Fibrella aestuarina BUZ 2: one gene and its partner. The protein of the gene in region 2 binds, or shares a complex with, the protein of the main gene of each other region. Links are inferred from orthologs where the notes say so. Each region holds a gene or a part of one and is shown on either strand. Other genes may lie near its edges.

Region 1 (3,710 bases), 520 kb from region 2 along the record:
GTCTTTGTCCTGCTTGCGCTCCATCAAACCCTCTTCGATGGCTTTCCCAACGGCCAGCGTGATCAACGAGATCGACTTGTAGGCGTCGTCGTTGGCTGGGATGGGGAAATCAACGAGGTTCGGGTTTGAGTTCGTGTCGCACATGGCAAACACGGGGATGCCCAAGCGGTTAGCTTCCAGAACAGCAATGTTTTCACGCTTCACGTCAACGACGAACATAGCCGCCGGCAGACGAGTCAGGTCAACAATACCACCCAAAACCCGCTCTAATTTTTCTTTTTCGCGCGTCAGCGTCAGCCGCTCCCGCTTGGCGATGTTCTTAACGAGGGCTTCGTCTTTGAGCGTCTTTTCCAGCGTTTGCAGTTTCTTCAGCGACTTGCGGATCGTGGCGAAGTTAGTCAGCATACCACCCAGCCAACGGTCGGTCACGTAGGGCATTTTCAGCCGACGTGCTTCTTCCGACACAATTTCCTGCGCCTGCTTCTTCGTCGCCACAAACATCACCTTACGGCCTGAGCGCACGATGCCTTTGATGGCATTCTGTGCTTCTTCCAGCGACGCGAGGGTCTTGTTGAGGTCAATAATGTGGATGCCGTTCTTCTCCATGAAGATGTACGGAGCCATCCGGGGGTCCCACTTACGCGTAAGGTGGCCAAAGTGCACACCCGCGTCGAGTAGGTCTTTATATTCAACTTGTGCCATTTCCGATTAAGAAAAATGTGTTTGAAAAATTAATACGCAGCACCCCACATCGGCATCATCTAAGCGGGGTCTGGACGAAAGGGAATGGATAGTGAAAGATGTAGAATGAACAATGGTCTTTGAATCGGCGTAGCGTACTCCAACAAACACATCATACATTCTTCACTGTGCACTATACATTCATTATTAACGCTTGCTGAACTGGAAGCGACGACGGGCCTTTTTCCGGCCGGGCTTTTTCCGTTCAACCATGCGCGAATCCCGCGTCAGGAAGCCTTCTTTCTTGAGGGCCGGGCGGTTTTCGGCATTGGCTTCAACCAGCGCGCGTGAGATGGCCATGCGCGTAGCTTCAGCCTGACCCGTTACGCCGCCACCCCGAACGTTTACTTTCACGTCGTAAGTTGCGTCGGCTTTCACCGTGGCGAACGGCTGGCGGGTGATGATTTGCAGTACTTCGGTCGGGAAGTACGTGTTCAGTTCTTTTCCGTTAACCGTGATGGTTCCGTTACCTGGCTGCATGTAAATGCGGGCAACAGCGGTTTTCCGGCGACCGATGGTGTTAATACGCTCCATTGGTTAGAATTTGATTTCTTTCGGTTGCTGCGCCGCGTGGGGGTGAGTCTCACCCGTGTACACGTACAGATTGGTGAATAAACGGCGGCCCAGACGGTTTTTGGGCAACATGCCACGGATGGCGTGTTCGAGAACGCGCTCAGGCGTTTTTTCGAGCATGATGCGGGGCGTTGCAAAACGCTGGCCACCGGGATAACCCGTGTGCCGCACATACACTTTCTCGGTCATTTTCCGGCCCGTAAACCGGATTTTCTCGGCGTTGATTACGATGACATTGTCACCGCAATCAGCGTGGGGGGTGAAGTTGGGCTTGTGTTTGCCACGAATGCGGGCCGCAATCTGGCTAGCCAGACGACCTACAATGGCATCCTTTGCGTCAACGACGATCCACTCCTTGTTTGCGGTCCCTTTGTTGGCCGAAACAGTTTTGTAGCTTAACGTATCCACTGGATTTGTGAGCGGTATTTATTGATTAACAGACGATTGCACGAAGCAAAGTATTCCCCGCCCGAAAACGGGAGTGCAAATGTAGCGGTTATCTGACTGAAAAACAAGGATAAAGCCGGAAAGGAAGGACGAACGCCGACAGCGAATTCCTTACTGACGGGGCGCTACGCGTACCTCGACGCGGCGACTTCCAGCTTTAACGGCTTCGGTGGCATCGGGCGTGGCCGTGGAGTCGGGTCCTTTCCACTGCGTAGTGAGCCGACTGATGGGTACGCCGCGGCCCGCTAGGTACGTGGCAACCGTGCGGGTGCGATACTCCGACAAGGTTATGTTGGGCGTTAGAGCGCCAACATTATCGGTATAGCCGGTGAGGGTAGCCTGTAAAGGACTACTGATAAGCACGTCGGCCAGGGAGTCGAGTGTGGGTAGCACCTGGGTACGTAGTGTGTATCTGCTTTGATCGAAATAGAGGGTCGTCCTGCTGGGCGCGGTGATGCTGGGTCTGGGTACGTTGCCGGTGGTTGGTAGTGAGCTTGCGGCGCTATCAAGATCGGCGGGCTGGGTACGTTGAAGAGGCTCTTGAGCCAGATCGGCTGGCTTCTGAGCGCGAACGGTTTTGAACGTAATACCGGGCTTAACAAGTACCGTTTCGACTGATAGCAAACGGCCTTCCTTGTCAGTCAGTGTGGCCATGTATTCGCCAGGTTCGGCACTCACGGGCAGGCGGATGATGCCTTCATGCCTACGAGCCGATGTACCAACCCAGTTGCTTTTTCCTGTTTCTAGGTTGGTGAGTTTGTAGGTAAGCAAATCGGTGTGCAAACTATCGGGCAGGATAATCTGGCAATTCAGAAATTGACCGTGTTTATGCTGTAAGTCTTCTGGTTTCGGTAATGAATCGACAGGCGTCATGTCGCCAAGATAGTATAGCGCAAATGGACTGTCAGTTGGTCTATCGTCGGCAAAATTGACCTTCAGGGTGACGGTTCGATAGCCGGGCATTTCCAAAATCAACTCAGTAGTACGAGTTGGGATGGAGACACTGAAGGTTCCTGTCTTGGGCTCAAACTTGCCTGCGTCGTTACATTCCCCCAACCTCTGCCGTTTGCCATCGACAACGGCAGAGATGCTGGCCTTCAGGCCAAGAGCCGTATAATAATCGTGACAGCGGCCTGCAATCTGATAGGTCGATGCTAGATTGGGTTGTTGCGCTGTTGCCCGCAACGTAGTAAAAAGGGCCAGTAAGAGAAGAAGACGCTGTTTCATACGGGGAAGGCTGGTTGAATGCACCGGGTCGCTTCTGTTCCGATGCACTCAGCCAGCCTTTTCCATACGGCTGATTGATAACTTAGTCCTTCTTCCACACTAGCGTATTCAACATCTGCATCATATCGGCGCGGACATAGTCGATCACGGGGGCAAGCGAGTCGTTGGCCGTAGCCGTGTCGAAGTAAAGCGCGCCCCGCAGAAAATGGCGGGTGCTGTCGGTCGTGACGAACTGAAACTGAGTGGGTACTTCGCCTTCAAGGGTAATCAGGCTGGCCGCAATGCCGTTTTTCAGTTTCACTTTCTGCTGCTGAATCGAATACGCTTTTACGTTGTGCTTGGCCGTCAGCTTGTAGGCATCGCCCAGCAGATTGCGGAGCCGTTCGACGTCGTTATTGACGGGCTTGTAGGTAAGTTGAACGGTGGCTTTCAGCGTGGGGTAATACACGAAAATCCAGTGCGGTTCGGCTCGTTTGAACGTATCGGGCAACACGCGGGCAATCTGGTTCACCTGAAACTGGTATGGATGGCCCGGCTCTATGGCAACGTACCTGGCCGCCGGCAGATCGATGCGGGGGTACCCTTTAGGCTTGGGTACGTAGTCGGCTGACTCCTGCGAGGAGCCACAGGCGGCAACGAAGAGACTGACTAAAGGGAGTAGCAGGAACGAAAGGCGTGTCATGAACTGATTAACGTAGAAAGCGCACAAAAATCGTAAATCA
Region 2 (8,353 bases):
GGGGAGGGCACTACCGTAGACCTGCGCTTCGAGCGGATCGAGCAGGATGGGCGCAAACAGGTGATTTTTGGGAAACCACTCTTTGCGAGGGTAAGCCGTTGTATCGGTAGCCGATTGAGAACGAACCGCGAGGCTCAGGAGGCACAGCGCCCCGGTCAGTAAAGCAACTCTCATGCAGTGAGGTCGTGGGGAAAGCACAAAGCTACCAAAAAACAGTGGGCCTCTCTCCAGTTCACCCCTCGCTGTTGCGCCATTACAAGATAAGGTGGTGCCCCGCGACGAAACAGCCCTGAACATGGGGAACGTACACATGTCTACGTCCTTACACTCGCAAAATGGGGCCATCAACCAACCTTTTGACCGTTGCGGAGTACTTACTGTGAGTAAGCGCCAATGGGGCTACTTATTTGGCGTCAATAAAACACACGCAACGATGGATGTACAGGAAAATATGGACGATGTCCGCCTCGATATTGAATCAGTCGGCTTCACCCTTAGTGATACGATGGAGGCGACGGTGCTTGAGTCGCTGGCCAAGCTGCGGCGCTTCTACAAGGGCGACGTGATCACGGCCGAGGTCTACATGAAGCTGGAGCCCAATCAGCGCAGCAACGAAAAACACGTAGGCATCAAATACGGCGTTCCCGGCAATGATGTCTTCGCCGACGATAACGGCGACGATTGGTATACGCTGCTCCACAACGTGGTGGCGAAGTTGCAAAAGCAATTGGAAAAGCGGTTCGGCAACCATACCAACGCCAACCGCGGCAACATCGACGACATTGACCCAGCCAGTTTGGCCTAGTTGTCAATAACTCAAACCGGCTGAGGAAAACGTACCTGGTTGAGTTGCCCACAATGGGTACGTCGGCTAGGTACGTTTGTTTTGTACGGCGACCTCATTCCACGTAATCTTGGGTCTGGACTATATATTAAAACGAAACGACGTACCGAATCGCTGGGTCAACCAGTCGACAGGTACGTCGTTTCTTTTTAATATAAGTTATAACCTATGAGGTCATTTACGATCCGCACATTTCGCAGCCTTCTGGGTCATCCAGAGAGCATTGCATGGCCGCGTAGGCGAGCTCGGCTTCCGATACCTGCGGGGCCTGCGCCGATGCTTGCGCAGCGTGCTCCTTGGCATAACCTACATAGTCGAGTGGTTTTTCGACCGGCGCGGTTTCGGCCATCGCGGGTTCGAGTTGTGGCTCGGCCTGCGGCTGCACCACGGTGAACTTCACGGCGTCGGTAGCGGCTTTGGTACGCAGGTAATACATACCCGTTTTCAGGCCCGCTTTCCAGGCGTAGAAGTGCATCGACGTCAGCTTGCCGAAGTTGGCATCCTGAATGTGGATGTTCAACGACTGCGACTGGCAGATGTAGGCGCCCCGGTCGGCGGCCATGTCGATAATGTGCTTCTGCTTGATCTCCCAAACCGTTTTGTAGAGGTCTTTCAGGTGCTGCGGAATATTCGGAATATCCTGTACCGAGCCGTTGGCCAGAATCAGGTTATTCTTCATCGCCTCGTTCCAGAGGCCCAGTTTCACCAGATCACGCAGCAGGTGCTTGTTTACCACCACAAACTCGCCCGACAGCACGCGGCGGGTGTAAATGTTGCTCGTGTACGGCTCGAAGCACTCGTTGTTGCCCAGGATCTGGCTCGTCGAGGCCGTCGGCATGGGAGCCAGCAGCAGTGAGTTGCGAACGCCGTGCTCAACCACCTGGGTACGTAGCGCATTCCAGTCCCAGCGGCCCGACTTTGGCGTTACCCCCCACATATCGAACTGGAATTCACCATTCGAGATGGGCGACCCTTTCCAGGTTTCGTAGGGGCCGTCTTTCTTCGCCAATTCCATCGAGGCCGTCATGGCCCCGTAATAAATCGTTTCGAAAATATCTTCGTTGAGGCGGCGGGCTTCGTCGCTTTCAAACGGCATCCGCAGCATGATAAAGGCATCGGCCAGACCCTGCACACCCAGACCGATCGGCCGGTGGCGCATGTTGCTCCGACGGGCTTCTTCAACGGGGTAATAGTTCAGGTCGATGATCTTGTTCAGGTTGCGAGTGGCAATCTGCGTGACCTCCATCAGTTTCTGGTGATCGAAGCGCAGAATGCCGTCGGTCCCCTTCGTGATGAATTTCGGCAGGGCAATGCTGGCCAGGTTACACACCGCCACCTCGTCGGGCGAGGTGTACTCCATGATCTCGGTGCAGAGGTTGCTCGACTTGATGGTGCCGAGGTTCTTCTGGTTCGATTTCCGGTTAGCCGCATCCTTATAAAGCATGTAGGGCGTGCCGGTCTCGGTCTGGGCTTCCAGAATCTCGAACCACAGCTCTTGTGCTTTTACCGTGCGGCGGGCGCGGCCTTCGCGCTCGTAGCGCGTATACAGCTCCTCAAACTCGTCGCCATAGGCATCGCTCAGGCCGGGGCACTCGTGCGGGCAGAACAGCGACCAGGTGTCGTTGTCTTCCACGCGCTTCATGAACAGGTCGGGCGTCCAGATGGCGTAGAACAGGTCACGGGCGCGGAGTTCTTCCTTTCCGTGGTTCTTTTTCAGTTGCAGGAAATCGAAGATATCGGCATGCCAGGGCTCCAGGTATACGGCAAACGAGCCTTTACGCTTCCCGCCGCCCTGATCAACGTACCGGGCGGTGTCGTTAAACACGCGCAGCATCGGCACAATCCCGTTTGAGGTGCCGTTGGTGCCTTTGATATACGTACCTGTGGCCCGCACGTTGTGGATGCTCAGGCCAATACCGCCCGCCGACTGCGAAATTTTGGCCGTCTGCTTCAGCGTGTCGTAGATGCCCTCGATGCTGTCGTCTTTCATCGTCAGCAGGAAGCAGCTCGACATCTGCGGTTTCGGCGTACCGGCGTTGAACAACGTCGGGGTGGCGTGGGTAAACCACTTTTCGCTGAGCAGGTTGTAGGTTTCGATGGCCGCGTCGATGTCGTCCATGTGAATGCCTACCGCCACGCGCATCAGCATGTGCTGCGGCCGCTCGGCAATGCGCCCGTCAATTTTCAGCAGGTACGATTTTTCGAGCGTTTTATACCCAAAATAATCATAGCCGTAATCGCGGTCGTAAATGATAGTCGAGTCGAGAACGGCGGCGTTGTTACGGATAACGTCATACACCTCTTTCGAAATCAGCGACGCATTTTCGCCCGTTTTGGGGTCGATATACGTGTAGAGCCGCTTAATCGTGCCCGAAAACGATTTGTTGGTTTCCTTATGCAGGTTAGAAATGGCCACCCGCGCTGCCAGAATAGCGTAGTCGGGGTGTTTGGTGGTCATCGACGCGGCTGTCTCAGCAGCGAGATTGTCCAGTTCGGTCGTCTTTACGCCGTCGTACAGGCCATTGACAACCTTCATGGCTACTTCGACGGGCTGCACATAGGCCGGATCCAGGCCATAGCACAGCTTTTCGATGCGAGCGGTAATCTTATCAAATTTGACCGATTCCCGGCGGCCATCTCGTTTGATTACATACATGGGCTTGTAGGTGTTAGAAAGATAGTAACGTGTTGAAAATAAAGCGGATATATGTTGATTGTGTGATTAGAATCCGTGTTAAGCTAGTGTTAAAGGTAGCCGAAAAGCGGCCAGAAACGGTAGCGTATCAACAACTCCTTAGAAAAATTAAACTCGATTTCGTTCGTGGTTTTATGCTTCTCAACTGAGCGTAAGCGACTTATAGAAGCCTATCGGGTGTCGGTTATAAAAAACATGCTATTGATTGCCGCGGGGTGGCCGTTCGTATAGGATCATCTGTGCTGATGCGTATATAATAGGGTGGCGAACGTCACAACGAACGCCTTCAAAATAGCGCTTCTGAAACCGTAAATGCCAGAGACTGACGGGTTTTTGTGATCCTTTTATTAGGTAATGGTTAAATGATCGAGAGGGGTGCGAAAACGCTTGTGTATCAGGCAAAAAGCCCGTACTTTTGCAATCCTTTTCGGACGGAAACCGAATTTGGCAGATAATCAAGACATTCATTATGAAAAAGGGCATTCATCCCGATTACCGTGAGGTTGTGTTTCACGATCTGACAAGCGACTACAAATTCGTGACCCGCTCGACGGTACAAACGAAAGACACGATGGAGTTTGAAGGCAAAACCTACCCCCTCGTGAAAATTGAAGTAAGCTCACAATCGCACCCCTTCTACACGGGTAAGAACGTGCTGCTCGATACGACCGGTCGTGTCGACAAATTCCGCAAGCGGTACGGCAAATAAGCCAGCAACTGCGCTTCGGATTTCCAGTAAAATGCCTCGGCCCAACCCAATAAACTGGTTAGGCCGAGGCATTTTTCGTTGATAACTCGCTTAGGCCTGCTGAATCAGAATAGCGTTTCTCTGGCCCGAGATACCGTCCGCTCTGAACTGACTGGCTACGTTTTCCTGCATGTAGTAGTAGGTGTCCCAATACGTGTCGGGCCTGGTCCAGACGCGCACGTCATAGACAACGCCGTTGTCGTTCAGGTGGTTAACCAATATGTCGTGGGCTTGATCGGGCAGGGCCGACGGGCAGGCGTCGATTACTTTCTTGATCGACGCGCGGGTGGCGGCCAAGTCATTCTGATTGCTAACCGCAAACGTCATATCAACCCGGATGAGGTTGCGGCCTGATACGTTGGTGATTGGTGCCGTCGATAAAGGTCCGTTAGGCAGGATGATGGTTTTGTTATCGGGCGTAACCAAAATGGTGTTGAAGATCTGAATGGCATCAACTGTGCCGGTAAAGCCCTGCGCGCTGATCAGATCGCCCACCCGGAACGGCTTGAAAATCAGAATCAATACGCCACCCGCGAAGTTGGACAGGCTCCCCTGCAACGCCAACCCGACCGCCAGTCCGGCCGCGCCAATGATCGCGACAAACGAAGTCGTTTCGATGCCCAGCGTACTGGCTACACTCAACAGCAGCAAGACACGCAATAAGCCACTGAACAGCGACAGTAAAAACGGCTGCACATCACGGTCGACGTGCCGGTTGTTCATCACCTTCGACAACAGCTTGACTAGTTGGCCAATGGCCCACAAGCCGATAATCAGGATGATAATGACCAACAGCAGTTTGGTGCCGTAGAGGGTCAGCAGCGCCAGGAGCTGATCCGATAGTTTGGCAAAATTCAAGTTCATATGCGTGTAGTAGAATGGTGGTTCGTGCCTATGACTTGATTAGACGATCAAAGTAACGGTATAGAAAAGCGCCGCGTTGGTTACCAGGCTTGTGCTACCGGGCAAGCGCCTGCACGCAGTAACTTAGCGGATCGGGAGGTATAACCTATTTTGAAAATTGTGTACATTGACCCAAAGCGCTCGAGTATGTCATGTGCTGCTACGCTCGCTCCTCACACGACCCTAGGCTAGAAAAAAGTGCAGACTTTCGATTGATTACGTTTCGATAACCAGATGACCCATGCGCCAATCGATAACGCTGTCTATTCCGCAACCCTGCTCTGAACGCTGGGAGACCATGCAACCTCTGGAACAAGGTCGGCATTGTGTTTCCTGCGAGCGGATAGTGCATGATTTTACCAGCTTCACCGATCAGGAACTGATCGCCTGGTTTGCCCAACAATCCGGTCCCGTTTGCGGGCGATTGCGCGATGATCAATTAGCGGTTGCGCTTTACGAGTCCCAGTCTGCTGCCCCACGATTCACAAGCTGGGTACGTTGGGCAATAGCTCTCGTAGTAGGCTGGCAGACAGCACGAGCGCAATCGAGCGTCCCACCCGCTGTGCAGTCTATAACGGTTGCGCCAGTCAATCCTATAAAAACAGTCGCCAACAATTCAGGTGTGGGACCACTTCGCTTTCAGGTTCGTGGTATGGTAGTCGACGAAGCCGGGCGGCCACTACCGGGTGTGTTTGTTATGAAAGAAACCAGTTCCACCTTCGTAAAAACAGATACCGAAGGTCGATTCGAGTTGCCTATCTATGCGACAGATCAGACTAAGGATTCGTTGCGGATTACGTTCTCGGGTGATAGCCGAGTCACTATCAATCTATCGATTAAGAAAGAGCCAGAGCCGGTACGCGTAATTATTCCTTTCGCGGCTGTTAAGGTCATATCAGGTGGTGGCATTGTGGTGCAACGGGCCAGTCTTCCTAAACGCGCCTGGTGGTCATTCAGGCGGTTGCTTCGATAAGAACAAACGCCCGGCTATCTGCGGATAGCCGGGCGTTTTGGCATTAACCTATAAGGTTTCAAAAACCTTACAAGCTTTTCAACTGCCGCAACGTCTCCTGCAAAGCAGTAATTTTGGCATCGGCATCGGCGGCTTTTTGGCGCTCACGCTCTACCACGTCAGCTTTGGCGTTGGCCACGAAACGCTCGTTGCTCAGCTTTTTCATGACCGAATCGCGGAAGCCGATGTTATAGGCCAGATCGCGTTCGGCGTTGGCAATCTCCTGCTCCACGTCAATTTCGCCGGCCAGGTCGATGTAGAATTCGTCGCTTTTGATCAGGAACGACGTAGCGTTTTCTGGTTTCTCCGATACGTAGCTGATCGTGGGTACGTTGGCCATCTTTGTAATCAGGCCTTCCAGCGGCGCAAAGCGCGCGGGTACGTCGGTACGTATCGAAAGCGGCAACTCCGTTTTTGGCGCAATCTGCTTGGCGTTACGGATGTTACGGATGCTGCTGATGATTTCGAACAACAACTCGAAATCGGCCAGTATGGCGGCATCCGCAGGTTGGGCCTGCGGGAATGGCGCCACGCACAAACTCTCGCCTTGCTGACGAGGAGCGATATCCTGCCAGATTTCTTCCGTGATAAACGGCATGAACGGATGCGCCAGTGCCATCAGGCGTTCGAAGAAGTTGATCGTCGCCAGGTACGTTGCTTCGTCGATGATACCGCTGAAGTTGCCGTCGGCGTCTTTTTCGGTGTAGTGCGTTGGCTTGATTAGCTCCAGGTATTGCGAGCAGAAATCGTCCCAAATCAGCTTGTAAACGCTCTGCAACGCATCCGAGATACGGAACTTGCTCAGATGATCGTCGATTTCGGTGAGGGTGGCGTTCAGTTTAGCCTCGAACCACCGCACGGCTAGTTGCGACGAAGAATTGTTGCGTTCGGCATTAGCTGTTTCTACCGTCCATCCCTTTACCAGCCGGAACGCATTCCAGATTTTGTTGCAGAAGTTACGGCCCTGTTCGCACAGCTTTTCGTCGAACAGCAGATCGTTGCCCGCTGCCGAGCTAAACAACATGCCCGTACGGACGCCATCGGCCCCGTATTGGTCGATCAGCACGAGCGGGTCGGGTGAGTTGCCGAGCTGCTTCGACATCTTCCGGCCCTGCTTATCGCGTACCATGCCCGTGAAATACACATTGCGGAACGGCCGTTCGCCCCGGAACTCAAAGCCCGCCATCGCCATCCGGGCTACCCAGAAGAAAATGATGTCGAAGCCCGTAACGAGGTCGTTGGTCGGGTAATAGTAGTTGATGTCGGCATTGTCGGGGTTGCGGATACCGTCGAATACCGAGATCGGCCACAGCCACGACGAGAACCAGGTATCCAGCACGTCGTCGTCCTGCGTGAGGTCGGCTTCGGTCATGGCAAACAGCAGTTTCTCGTGCTGCACCTTGCGCAGCGCTTCCCGCTTGTTTTTAGCCACGATGATGGTGCCGTCCTGCATATAGAAAGCCGGAATACGCTGCCCCCACCATAATTGGCGGCTGATGCACCAGTCGTGCGGATTTTCCATCCACGACCGGTACATGTTCTTGAACTTGGGCGGCACCAGGTTGATCACGTCGTCGAGTACAGCCTGCAACGCGGGCTGGGCAATCTTGTCCATTTTCAGGAACCACTGCAACGACAGCTTTGGCTCGATCACGGCACCCGTGCGCTCCGACGTACCCACGTTCGATTTGTACTCCTCGACCTTTACCAGATTGCCCGACTCTTCGAGCATCGTTAAGATCGCCTTCCGGGCGGCAAACCGGTCCATTCCGACCAGAATCTGGGCTTTCTCGTTCAGCGTGCCGTCGTCGTTCAGGATATCGATAACCGGCAGGTTGTGTTTAACGCCCAGTTCGTAGTCGTTGAGGTCGTGAGCTGGCGTTACCTTCAGGCAACCCGTCCCGAACTCAATCGTTACATACTCGTCGGTAATGATCGGAATACTGCGGTTGACGAGGGGGATGATGGCTCGTTTGCCGTGCAGGTGCTTATACCGCTCGTCGTTGGGGTTTACGGCGATGGCGGCATCGGCCATGATGGTTTCGGCCCGCACCGTGGCGATAGTCACAAACTCACCTTCTGCGCCCTCAATTGGATACTGAATGTAGGTCAGCTTTTGCTGTACTTCTTTTACGATAACTTCTTCGTCGG

Evidence for each region.
Region 1: FAES_RS02455 (region 2) and rplM share a complex: the UniProt entries of both Bacillus subtilis proteins name them as parts of the 50S ribosomal subunit. The link is inferred for Fibrella aestuarina BUZ 2 from one-to-one orthologs.

Annotation. Positions count from the first base shown.
Region 1 is NC_020054.1:1,151,483-1,155,192, forward strand. Bases 1-2,690 are described here. They hold rplM (50S ribosomal protein L13), read right to left. Parts: upstream 1,723-2,690; coding sequence 1,279-1,722; downstream 1-1,278. Other genes in these bases: rpsB (30S ribosomal protein S2), read right to left, coding at 1-702; rpsI (30S ribosomal protein S9), read right to left, coding at 889-1,275; FAES_RS28845 (OmpA family protein), read right to left, coding at 1,873-2,690. Outside these bases: more of FAES_RS28845, read right to left, coding at 2,691-2,988; gliding motility lipoprotein GldD, read right to left, coding at 3,071-3,670. UniProt on the Bacillus subtilis protein: This protein is one of the early assembly proteins of the 50S ribosomal subunit, although it is not seen to bind rRNA by itself. It is important during the early stages of 50S assembly.
Region 2 is NC_020054.1:630,810-639,162, forward strand. What follows is about bases 2,659-5,628. They hold FAES_RS02455 (type B 50S ribosomal protein L31), read left to right. Parts: upstream 2,659-4,008; coding sequence 4,009-4,248; downstream 4,249-5,628. Other genes in these bases: FAES_RS02450 (ribonucleoside-diphosphate reductase subunit alpha), read right to left, coding at 2,659-3,500; FAES_RS02460 (mechanosensitive ion channel family protein), read right to left, coding at 4,339-5,151; FAES_RS02465 (peptidase associated/transthyretin-like domain-containing protein), read left to right, coding at 5,432-5,628. In the rest of the region: FAES_RS02440 (DUF1207 domain-containing protein), read right to left, coding at 1-174; FAES_RS02445 (HPF/RaiA family ribosome-associated protein), read left to right, coding at 434-805; more of FAES_RS02450, read right to left, coding at 1,023-2,658; more of FAES_RS02465, read left to right, coding at 5,629-6,163; FAES_RS02470 (valine--tRNA ligase), read right to left, coding at 6,231-8,353. UniProt on the Bacillus subtilis protein: While neither of the L31 paralogs is essential, this protein does not seem to function as the main L31 protein.